Regions from separate parts of the Kitasatospora papulosa genome, predicted to be linked through region 2. Evidence: predicted binding sites of a transcription regulator. Region 2 holds the regulator's gene; the other holds the start of a gene.

Region 1 (4,953 bases), 1.4 Mb from region 2:
GCGACGATGAGGAGCCCGGTCGTGATGAACACGGAGATCACCACGAGCGTGCCCAGCTTGGCCTTGATCGAGAAGGGCCGCAGTCCGGAGCCGGGCCGCGTCATGGCGCGGGGGTCTCCAGGGCGTAGCCGACGCCGTGCACGGTACGGATCCGCTCGGCACCGATCTTCCGGCGCAGAGCCTTGATGTGGCTGTCGACCGTGCGGGTCCCGGAGGCGTCCGCCCAGTCCCAGACCTCGGCCAGCAGCTGTTCCCGGGACAGCACCGCTCGCGGGGTGTTGGCCAGGCAGACCAGCAGGTCGAACTCGGTCGGGGTGAGGTGGACGTCGTCGGCGCGCACCCTGACACGGCGCTGCGCGTGGTCGATCTCCAGCTCGCCGAGGCGCAGGATCCCGCTGCGCGGGGTCACCGCGGCCAGCGCGGCCCGTTCCACCCGGCGCAGCAGGACGTGGACCCGCGCCGCCAGTTCCCGCATGGAGAACGGCTTGGTCATGTAGTCGTCGGCGCCGACACCGAGTCCCACGAGCATGTCGGTCTCGTCGTCGCGTGCGGTGAGCATCAGGACCGGGACCGGGCGCTGGGCCTGCACACGCCGGCAGACCTCCAGGCCGTCGAAGCCGGGAAGCATGATGTCGAGCACCATCAGGTCGGGCTGCCAGGCCTCGGCCGCGTCCACGGCCGCCGGGCCGTCGAGTGCCGTCTGCACCAGGAAGCCCTCGGCCCGCAACCGGGCGGAGATGGCGTCGACGATCGTGGCGTCGTCCTCTACCACCAGCACCCGGCGCTGAGCCCCCGGGGTGGCCGCGACGCCGTTGTGGGTGGTGTGTGTCTGTTCCATCGCCCCGCCCCTGCCCGTTCTCGCGGAGGCCATTCCTCCGGAGGCACGGTTATCGCTTGTGGATGTCGTCGGTGATCCCTTGTGACGGTCAGCAGCGTAAAGGCAGAGGAGGCCTCCCGGCTACGCAGGGTGTTGTCCGTCGTGAAGGTGTTACCCGGGGAAAGGGTCCGGATCGGCCGAGTCGCGGTGTCCGGTCCATGGGGGGACCGGGGCGTGCATACCGGGTGGGGGGTTCACTCCCCCCTGAGTGCGAGATGGACCACGTCCGGCACACCTCGGGCAACGGCTACTTCTTCGGTCGTTACTGCGCGGAATCCGGCATTCCGCAAGGTTGACTCGAACTCGGCGGACGGCTGTGCGGACCATACGGCGAGCACTCCGCCGGGCGTCAGGCGCGTCCGGCAGGCCTCGACACCGGCCGCCGAGTAGAGGCTTCCGTTGCCCTCGGTGACGGTCCAGTCGGGGCCGTTGTCGATGTCCAGACACAGGGCGTCGTAACGCTCCGTGGTCGTCCGGAGGTGGTCGACGAGGTCCGTGCGGAGTACCTCGGTCCGGGGGTCCGCGAGCGCCGCGCCGGAGATCCGTCCGAGCGGGCCGTCGAGGTGCCAGTCCACGATGGCCTGTTCGCGCTCGACGACCGCGATCCGGCCCCAGCGCGGTTCCTCGGCGGCCCGGACCAGCGAGAACCCGACGCCGAGTCCGCCGATGAGCACCGACGGCTCCGGCCTGTCGGCGGGCAGGGCCGCGAGCGCCGCGTCGATCAGCAGCCGCTCGGACCGCCCGTCGGAGGTGTCCATCAGGAAGCAGCCGTTGGCGATGATCTCGAAGTCGCTGCCCCGCTCGCGCAGGACGACTTCGCCGAACGGCCCCTCGCGCCGGTCGAGGACGACGGGGCGGTGGGCGTCTGTGGCGGACGGCATGGGCGCGTTCTCCGGTCTGCGGCAGGCGGTGGCGGGCTCCCGGGTTCCCCTCGGGCCGTTCCATGTTTCCCTGCCCGGGGCTCCCGGGCCAGTCGTTTTGCCCACTCCCACTCCTGGGGCCCCGCGCGGGGGCCGTGGTGCCGGTGCCGCCCCGGTGCGTCCTCCCGGACCGGTCCGGGAATGGCCGGGCCTTTTCGTGCGCTGCCGTGGAGGCGGGTGTGGCCGGGGCTCTGATGCCGCCCGCGCGGCGGTGCGGAGCGGGCGTCCCCGCGGGTGCCGCTGGGCCGATTCCCGCAGACGGGGGCGCCGGCGACCTGCTGATCGCTCAGAGCGAACGCGAAGCGGGGAACATTGCCGGGCTCACAAGCATTGAGTCCACATAGCTCAACTTGCCTGCCTAAGGGGAGATCATGACTGAAGGATCCGACGCCTCCAGGACGTCCACGCCGATCGACCTGCCCGTGCTGCCGCTGGACGACGAGGTCGTACTGCCCGGAATGGTGGTACCGCTCGATCTGTCGGACGCGGAGGTGCGCGCCGCTGTGGAGGCCGCGCAGGCCGTCGCGCGGCCGGGGGGCGGCAAGCCCGAGGTGCTGCTCGTGCCGCGCATCGACGGGAACTACACCGGGACCGGCGTCCTGGGCACCGTGGAACAGGTCGGGCGGCTCTCCGACGGGGACCCGGGCGCCCTCATCCGCGCCCGTGACCGGGTGCGCATCGGCGCCGGGACCAGCGGCCCCGGCAACGCCCTGTGGGTGGAGGGCACCCGGATCGACGTGCCCGTGCCCGACCCCCTGCCCGGCTCCGCCGCCGAGCTGGCCAAGGAGTACAAGGCCCTCGCGACCAGCTGGCTGAAGAAGCGCGGTGCCTGGCAGGTCGTGGACCGGGTCCAGCAGATCGACGACATCTCCGCCCTCGCCGACAACTCCGGTTACTCGCCCTTCCTCACCACCGCGCAGAAGGTCCAGCTGCTGGAGACCGCCGACGCGGTGGCCCGGCTGAAGCTGGCCATCCAGTGGCTCGGCGAACACCTCGCCGAGCAGGACGTCGCCGAGTCCATCGCCAAGGACGTCCAGGAGGGCGTCGACAAGCAGCAGCGTGAATTCCTGCTGCGGCGACAGCTCGACGCCGTGCGCAAGGAGCTCTCCGAGCTCAACGGCGAGTCCGGCTCCGGCGACGAGTCCGACGACTACCGGGCCCGCGTCGAGGCCGCCGACCTCCCCGGACACGTCCGTGAGGCCGCCCTCAAGGAGGTCGAGAAGCTGGAGCGCGCCTCCGACCAGAGCCCCGAGGGGTCCTGGATCCGCACCTGGCTGGACACCGTCCTCGAGCTCCCCTGGAACGAACGCACCGAGGACGCCTACGACATCCGCGGCGCACGGGAGATCCTCGACGCCGAACACGCGGGCCTCGGCGACGTGAAGGAGCGCATCACCGAGTACCTCGCGGTGCGCAAGCGGCGTACCGACCGCGGGCTCGGTGTGGTCGGCGGACGCCGCGGCGGCGCCGTGCTGGCCTTGGTCGGCCCGCCCGGCGTGGGCAAGACCTCCCTCGGCGAGTCCGTGGCGCACGCCATGGGGCGCAAGTTCGTCCGCGTCGCGCTCGGCGGTGTGCGGGACGAGGCGGAGATCCGGGGTCACCGGCGTACGTACGTCGGCGCGCTTCCCGGGCGCATCGTCCGGGCGGTCAAGGAAGCCGGATCGATGAACCCCGTCGTCCTGCTCGACGAGATCGACAAGGTCGGATCCGACTTCCGGGGCGATCCGGCGGCCGCCCTGCTCGAGGTGCTCGACCCGGCGCAGAACCACACCTTCCGCGACCACTACCTGGAGGTCGAACTCGACCTCAGCGACGTCGTGTTCCTCGCCACGGCGAACGTTCTCGACGCCATCCCCGAGGCCCTGCTCGACCGCATGGAGCTGGTCACGCTCGACGGCTACACCGAGGACGAGAAGGTCGTCATCGCCCGTGACCACCTGCTCCCGCGCCAGCTGGAGCGTGCCGGTCTGCAGGAGGACGAGGTCGGTCTCGACGAGTCCGCACTGCGCAAGCTGGCGGGCGAGTACACCCGGGAGGCCGGGGTGCGGAACCTGGAGCGGTCCGTCGCCCGGCTGCTGCGCAAGGTCGCGGCCCAGCACGAACTGGGTGAGCGGGAGCTCCCGTTCACGGTGTCCGAGCAGGATCTGCGGGGACTGATCGGACGGCCGCACCACGTTCCCGAGTCCGCCCAGGACCCGGCCGGGCGCCGCACCGCGGTGCCGGGCGTGGCCACCGGGCTCGCGGTGACGGGCGCGGGCGGTGACGTGCTGTTCGTCGAGGCCTCGCTCGCCGACCCGGAGACCGGGGCGTCCGGACTGACCCTGACCGGCCAGCTCGGCGACGTCATGAAGGAGTCCGCGCAGATCGCCCTGAGCTTCCTGCGCTCGCACGGGGCGGAGCTGGAACTTCCGGTCGCCGACCTGAAGGACCGGGGCGTGCACATCCACTTCCCGGCGGGCGCGGTCCCGAAGGACGGCCCGAGCGCCGGCATCACCCTGACCACCGCGCTGGCCTCGCTGCTCTCCGGACGGCTGGTCCGCACGGACGTGGCGATGACCGGTGAGGTGTCGCTGACGGGACGGGTGCTGCCGATCGGCGGTCTGAAGCAGAAGCTGCTGGCCGCCCACCGCGCGGGCATCACCACCGTGGTGATCCCCCAGCGCAACGAGGCCGACCTGGACGACGTGCCGGCGGAGGTCCTCGACACCCTGGACGTCCACCCGGTGACCGACGTCCGCCAGGTGCTGGAGATCGCCCTCGCCCCGGCCTCGGCCAGGGCGCAGGACAGGCTCCCGGCCGCCGCGTAGGCGCCATGCTGTGACGGGCGTGGCATCACGCCGACGGCCGGTACGGACGGTCCGTCCTCCCCCGGGAGGGCGGACCGTTCCGCGTGCGGAGCCGGTCAGGGGCGGTACACCGTGCCGGGCCGCGGCTCCGCCGGGGCCATCAGCTGGGGGACGGTCACGAAGGTGTACCCCCGCTCCTTCAGCGTGTCGATGATGCCCGGCACCGCGGGGACCGTGCCCTCGTAGATGTCGTGCAGCAGGATGATCCCGTCCTTGCCGGCCTGGTCGAGTATCCGCTTCCTGATCAGCGCGGAGTCGTTCGTGGAGTAGTCCTTGGCGGTCGCGCTCCACAGGACCTGGGAGAGCCCGA
Region 2 (4,953 bases):
TCCGGCGGGGTGGTCATGCCACAGGGCCGGTCGGAGCCACACCCCACGTGATGTCACCCGAGGCCGCACCCCACGTGATGTCGGTCGGAGCCGCACCCCACGTGATGTCGCCCGAGTCCGCACCCCACGTGATGTCGGTCGGAGCCGCACCCCATGTGATGTCACCGGGCACTGCCGTCGCCTGCTCTGCCTGTGCAGCCCCCCAGGTGATGTCCTGGACACCCAACGCACCGTAGGCCAGGGCCCCCACGAAAGCTGTGGCAAGCACCGAGCGAAGCATTCGCTTAGACATTTCGGCTTCGTCCTCACTTGATGGATTCATCTCCCCCGCTCTCAAGACGATGTCTCACGCGGACACGCAAGCACCACTGGATCGATGCATCATGTTCTTGCACGTTCAGGAACATGGGGGGTGGAGATATGGATACATGTGACTCAAATGGGGCGCATCGGCACGGGATCACCCAACTATGCGATGCGGGGCAGCGTCTCTACGCGAGCGCGCTGCGCTCCGGCCGCATACCGCGTTCGGAGGTGGAGCCCGCTCCGTGCCTGATGGACTTCGCCCTGCTCCACCCGGACCCCGACGACCCCGACTGGCTACGCCCCGTACCTCCGTCGGCGGCCCTCGCCCAGCGGCTGCACCCCATCGAGAGGGAGATCCAGGAGCGCCGGCGCCATTCCCTGGAGCTCACCGAGTCCTTCGAACCTTTCATGGACATCAGCGCGCAGGATCCGCCCACGACGCACGCAATCACCGTGCTCGAAGGCGGCACCCGCATCAACGCGGCGATCGACGTGGCTACGGCCGAATGCCGTAGCGAGGTGCTCACCGTGCAGCCCGGAGGGGTGCGCAGCGAGGACATCCTCAGCAAGGGCCTGGAGCGCGGCACCGCCGTGGTGGACCGCGGGGTCAGCATCCGCACCCTCTACCAGCACACGGTCCGCCATCACCACGGGACGTTCGCGTACGCGGAGCGGCTGGCGGAGGGCGTCGAGATCCGTACGCTGGAGGAACTCGTGCAGCGCATGCTCATCTTCGACCGCGCCGTCGCCTTCATCCCCGCGCAGGACGACCTGACGGTCGCGCTGGAGCTCCGGCACCCGGGTCTCGTCTCCTACCTGATCAACGTCTTCGAGCAGCTCTGGCAACGCGCCACCCCGCTGCTGGAGGACGTCTCGTACACCCCGACCCCCGCCGGGATCAGCGGGGTCCAGCGTTCCATCGCCCAACTGCTGGTCGAGGGGCACGTCGACGATTCGATAGCCCGTCGGCTCGGCATGAACGTCCGCACCTGCCGGGCGCACATAGCCAAGCTCAACGCGGCGCTCGGCAGCGGCAGTCGGGCTCAGCTCGGCTACCTCATCTCACAGTCGGGAATCCTGGACCAGAAGAACTGACGGACGATGCCTCGCCGGAGCGAGGCGCCGCCGCTCTACGACGAGCGGCGGGCCGGGCACCCGGGCGGGGCCCCACGACCGCAACACGTCCACACTCCACCCGGACACTAGGCTTGCGCCACCGGCAACTTGTTGCAGCGTACGAAGCGGGGGGCTCCCAGATGGGAACAGAACCGGTGCAACCGCCGCACAACCACGGCCCCGGAGAACTCTGCGCCCCCGGACTCGCACTGTACGAACGGGCTCTGCGACAGGGGCGGATCGCCCGCTCGGATGTCGACGCCGCACCCTGCCTGCCCGACCGGGCGCTGGTGCAGGCCGATCCCTGGGACGCGGAATGGCTCCGCCCCGTCCCGCCCTCGGCGGCCCTGGCCCGCCTGCTGCAGCCGCTCGCGCGCGAGATAGACGAGCGTGTGGAACGCACCCTGGACCTGACCCGGTCCCTGGCCCCCCTGGCCGCCCTGGCCCACGGCGACCCCCATCTGGCCCTCACCGTGCTGGAAGGCCCCGAGGCGATACGGACGGCCATCCACGAGGCCACCGCCCAGGCCACGGACGAGGTCCTCACGGCGCAGCCGGGGAGCACACGGCCACGCACCACCCTGCGAACGGCCCTGGACAACGCCAGGACCGCCATCGCCCGGGGTGCCGGGCTCCGTCACATCTACCAGCATCCGGCGCGCTACAGCACCCAGGTCAGGGACTACCTGCGGCAGGTTCCCGCGGAGTCCCTCGATGTCCGGACCACCGAACTGACCGTGGAGCGGCTGCTCATCTTCGACCGCCGGGTGGCCTTCATCCCGGCCACCGCCGACCGCAGCGCGGCGCTGGAGATCCGCCACCCCGCCCTCGTCCGCTACCTCGTCCAGGTCTACGAGGTCCTCTGGACGCAGGCGACCCCGCTCACCAGGCAGCTGCCCACGACGGCCCCGGGCGTCCAGGTCACGGCCGTCCAGCAGAGCATCGCCCGGCTCCTCAGCCAGGGCCATGTCGACGACGCGGTGGCACGGAAGCTGGGCATCAGTGTCCGCACCTGCCGTGCCCACATCGCCAAGCTGATGCAGGCCCTGGGCGCCGACAGCCGTACCCATCTCGGGGCCCTCATCGTGCGGTCCGGCATCGTCGACGAGGCGACCGCCCCGGGCACGCGGAAAGGGCCCGCCTCCGAGTCGTGAGACTCGGTGCGGGCCCTTTCCTGCCGACTCAGTCCTTGGGCCTCTTGGGCCGCCAGACCACCAGCGCGCTCGTCTGCTGCACGTCCTGGTACGGCACCAGGTCACGCCGGTAGGAGGCGTGCACCTGGGCCTCACGCTGCTGCATGGCCACGGCCGCGCCGTCCACCGCCGCGGAGAGCTCGGCGACGCGCTGCTGGAGCGCGGCGACCTGGTTCTCCAGCTCGATGATCCGCTTGATACCCGCGAGGTTGATGCCCTCGTCCTGCGACAACTGCTGCACGGTGCGCAGGAGTTCGATGTCACGGGCCGAGTAGCGCCGACCGCGCCCGGCCGTACGGTCCGGCGAGACCAGGCCGAGACGGTCGTACTGGCGCAGTGTCTGCGGGTGCAGGCCCGAGAGCTGGGCCGCGATCGAGATCACGTAGACCGGTGATTCGTCGGTCAGCTGGTACGGATTGCGTCGACGGCCGTCCATCTCAAGCTCCCTTCGCGGCCTGGAACAGCTCCGCCCGCGGGTCCTCCCCCGCGGTCGCCTTCCGGTAGGCCTCCAGCGCGTCCTGGGCGTCCGCGCCGAGGTCCGTGGGCACGGACACCTCCACGGTGACCAGGAGGTCGCCGCGAGTGCCGTCCTTACGCACGGCGCCCTTGCCGCGGGCCCGCATCGTACGCCCGTTGGGCGTGCCCGCCGGGAGTTTTAGGGTGACCGGGGGCCCGCCGAGCGTGGGGACCTTCACCTCGCCGCCGAGCGCCGCCTCCGGGAAGGTGACGGGCACGGTGACGGTGAGGTTGTCGCCCTTGCGTCCGAACACCGGGTGGGCGTCGACGTGGACGACGACGTAGAGGTCGCCGGCCGGTCCGCCGCGCTCGCCCGGGCTGCCCTTGCCGCGCAGCCTGATCCGCTGGCCGTCCGACACCCCCGCCGGGATCCTGACCTGCATCGTGCGGGCGGACTTCGCCCGTCCGCTGCCCTTGCAGACGTCGCAGGGGTCCTGGGCGATGAGGCCCCGGCCCTTGCAGTCCACGCAGGGATCGGTCAGCGAGAAGCCGCCGCCGCTGCCGCGCGACACCTGGCCGGTGCCGACACACGTCGGGCAGACCCTCGGGGTGCCGTTCTTGTCGCCGGTGCCCGAACACGCCTTGCAGGGGGCCTGGCTGGACATACGCAACGGGACCGTGGCCCCGTCGACCGCCTCGGTGAAGCTGAGCGTCACCTCGGACTCGATGTCCTGACCGCGCCGCGGCTGGACACGGGTGCCCGCACCGCCGCGGTTGAACAGTCCGCCGAAGACGTCCCCCAGGCCGCCACCGCCGCCACCGCCGAAGCCACCGGCGCCGGCGGTCTGGCCACCGCCCGGGGCGCCTCCGAAGAGGTCGCCCAGGTCGAAGTTGAAGTTGCCGCCCGCACCGCCGGGACCGGCCCGGAACCCTCCGCTGCCGAAGAGGGCGCGCGCCTCGTCGTACTCCTTGCGCTTCTTGGGGTCGCCGAGGACGTCGTTCGCCTCGGAGATCTCCTTGAAGCGTTCCTCGGCCTTGGCGTCACCCTTGTTGGCGTCCGGGTGGTACTCGCGGGCGAGCTTCCGGTACGCCTTCTTGACCTCGGCGTCGGTGGCGTCCTTGGGGACGCCGAGAACCTTGTAGTAGTCCTTCTCGACGAAGTCCTTCGTGCTCATCGACGTCCCTCCTTCCGGACGATCGGCCGTGCGGCCGGCCCCGTGGCCGGCCGCACGCCCCGTCGGTGTTCACCGCAGTGGTCGGACGCGATGTCAGACCTCCTCGGTGCCACCGCTCTCCTCGTCGTCTGCCTTCTCTTCCTTCGCCGCCGCGGGCGTGGCGCCCGGCTGCGGCTCGGCCACGGCCACACGCGCGGGGCGGATGGTGCGCTCCCCGATGCGGTACCCGGGCTGCAGGATCGCCACGCAGGTCGTCTCGGTGACGTCCGGCGCGTACGAGTGCATCAGGGCCTCGTGGATCGTCGGGTCGAAGGGCTCGCCCTCCTTGCCGAACTGCTGGAGGCCCAGCTTCGCGACGACCGTCTCCAGGGATTCGGCCACCGACTTGAACCCGCCGACGAGCTCGCCGTGCTCACGGGCCCGGCCGACGTCGTCGAGCACGGGCAGGAGTTCGGTCAGAAGACTCGCTGCCGCGACCTCCTTGACCATCACCCGGTCGCGCTCGACGCGGCGACGGTAGTTCTGGTACTCGGCCTGCAGCCGCTGGAGGTCGCCCGTGCGCTCGGTGAGCGCGGTACGGACCTGGTCCAGCTGAGCCGTCAGTGCCGCTGTCTGCTGTACGTCCCCGGCCGGGGCCGCCGCCTCCTCCTCGGAGGGGGTGGCGGCCTTCGGCTCGGCGTCGTCGGAGCTCGCGCCGGAGGGGACGT

What was found. The regulator HspR, encoded in region 2, represses chaperone genes until heat shock. The targets are predictions, from matches to a motif close to TTGAGNNNNNNNNNCTCAA.
Region 1: a site for HspR is predicted at 2,128-2,146, ahead of lon (endopeptidase La). Genes of this name have one in related genera too.

The regions. Positions count from the first base shown of each region.
Region 1 covers NZ_CP108452.1:2,412,432-2,417,384, reverse strand. The annotation lists gene OG362_RS09965 (HAMP domain-containing sensor histidine kinase) at 1-104, opposite strand, end outside; gene OG362_RS09960 (response regulator transcription factor) at 101-838, opposite strand; gene OG362_RS09955 (spermidine synthase family protein) at 1,072-1,758, opposite strand; gene lon (endopeptidase La) at 2,169-4,604, shown strand; gene OG362_RS09945 (polysaccharide deacetylase family protein) at 4,700-4,953, opposite strand, start outside.
Region 2 covers NZ_CP108452.1:3,803,121-3,808,073, reverse strand. The annotation lists gene OG362_RS16540 (Rieske (2Fe-2S) protein) at 1-17, opposite strand, end outside; gene OG362_RS16535 (helix-turn-helix domain-containing protein) at 556-1,401, shown strand; gene OG362_RS16530 (helix-turn-helix transcriptional regulator) at 1,563-2,576, shown strand; gene OG362_RS16525 (heat shock protein transcriptional repressor HspR) at 2,605-3,051, opposite strand; gene dnaJ (molecular chaperone DnaJ) at 3,053-4,246, opposite strand; gene grpE (nucleotide exchange factor GrpE) at 4,340-4,953, opposite strand, start outside.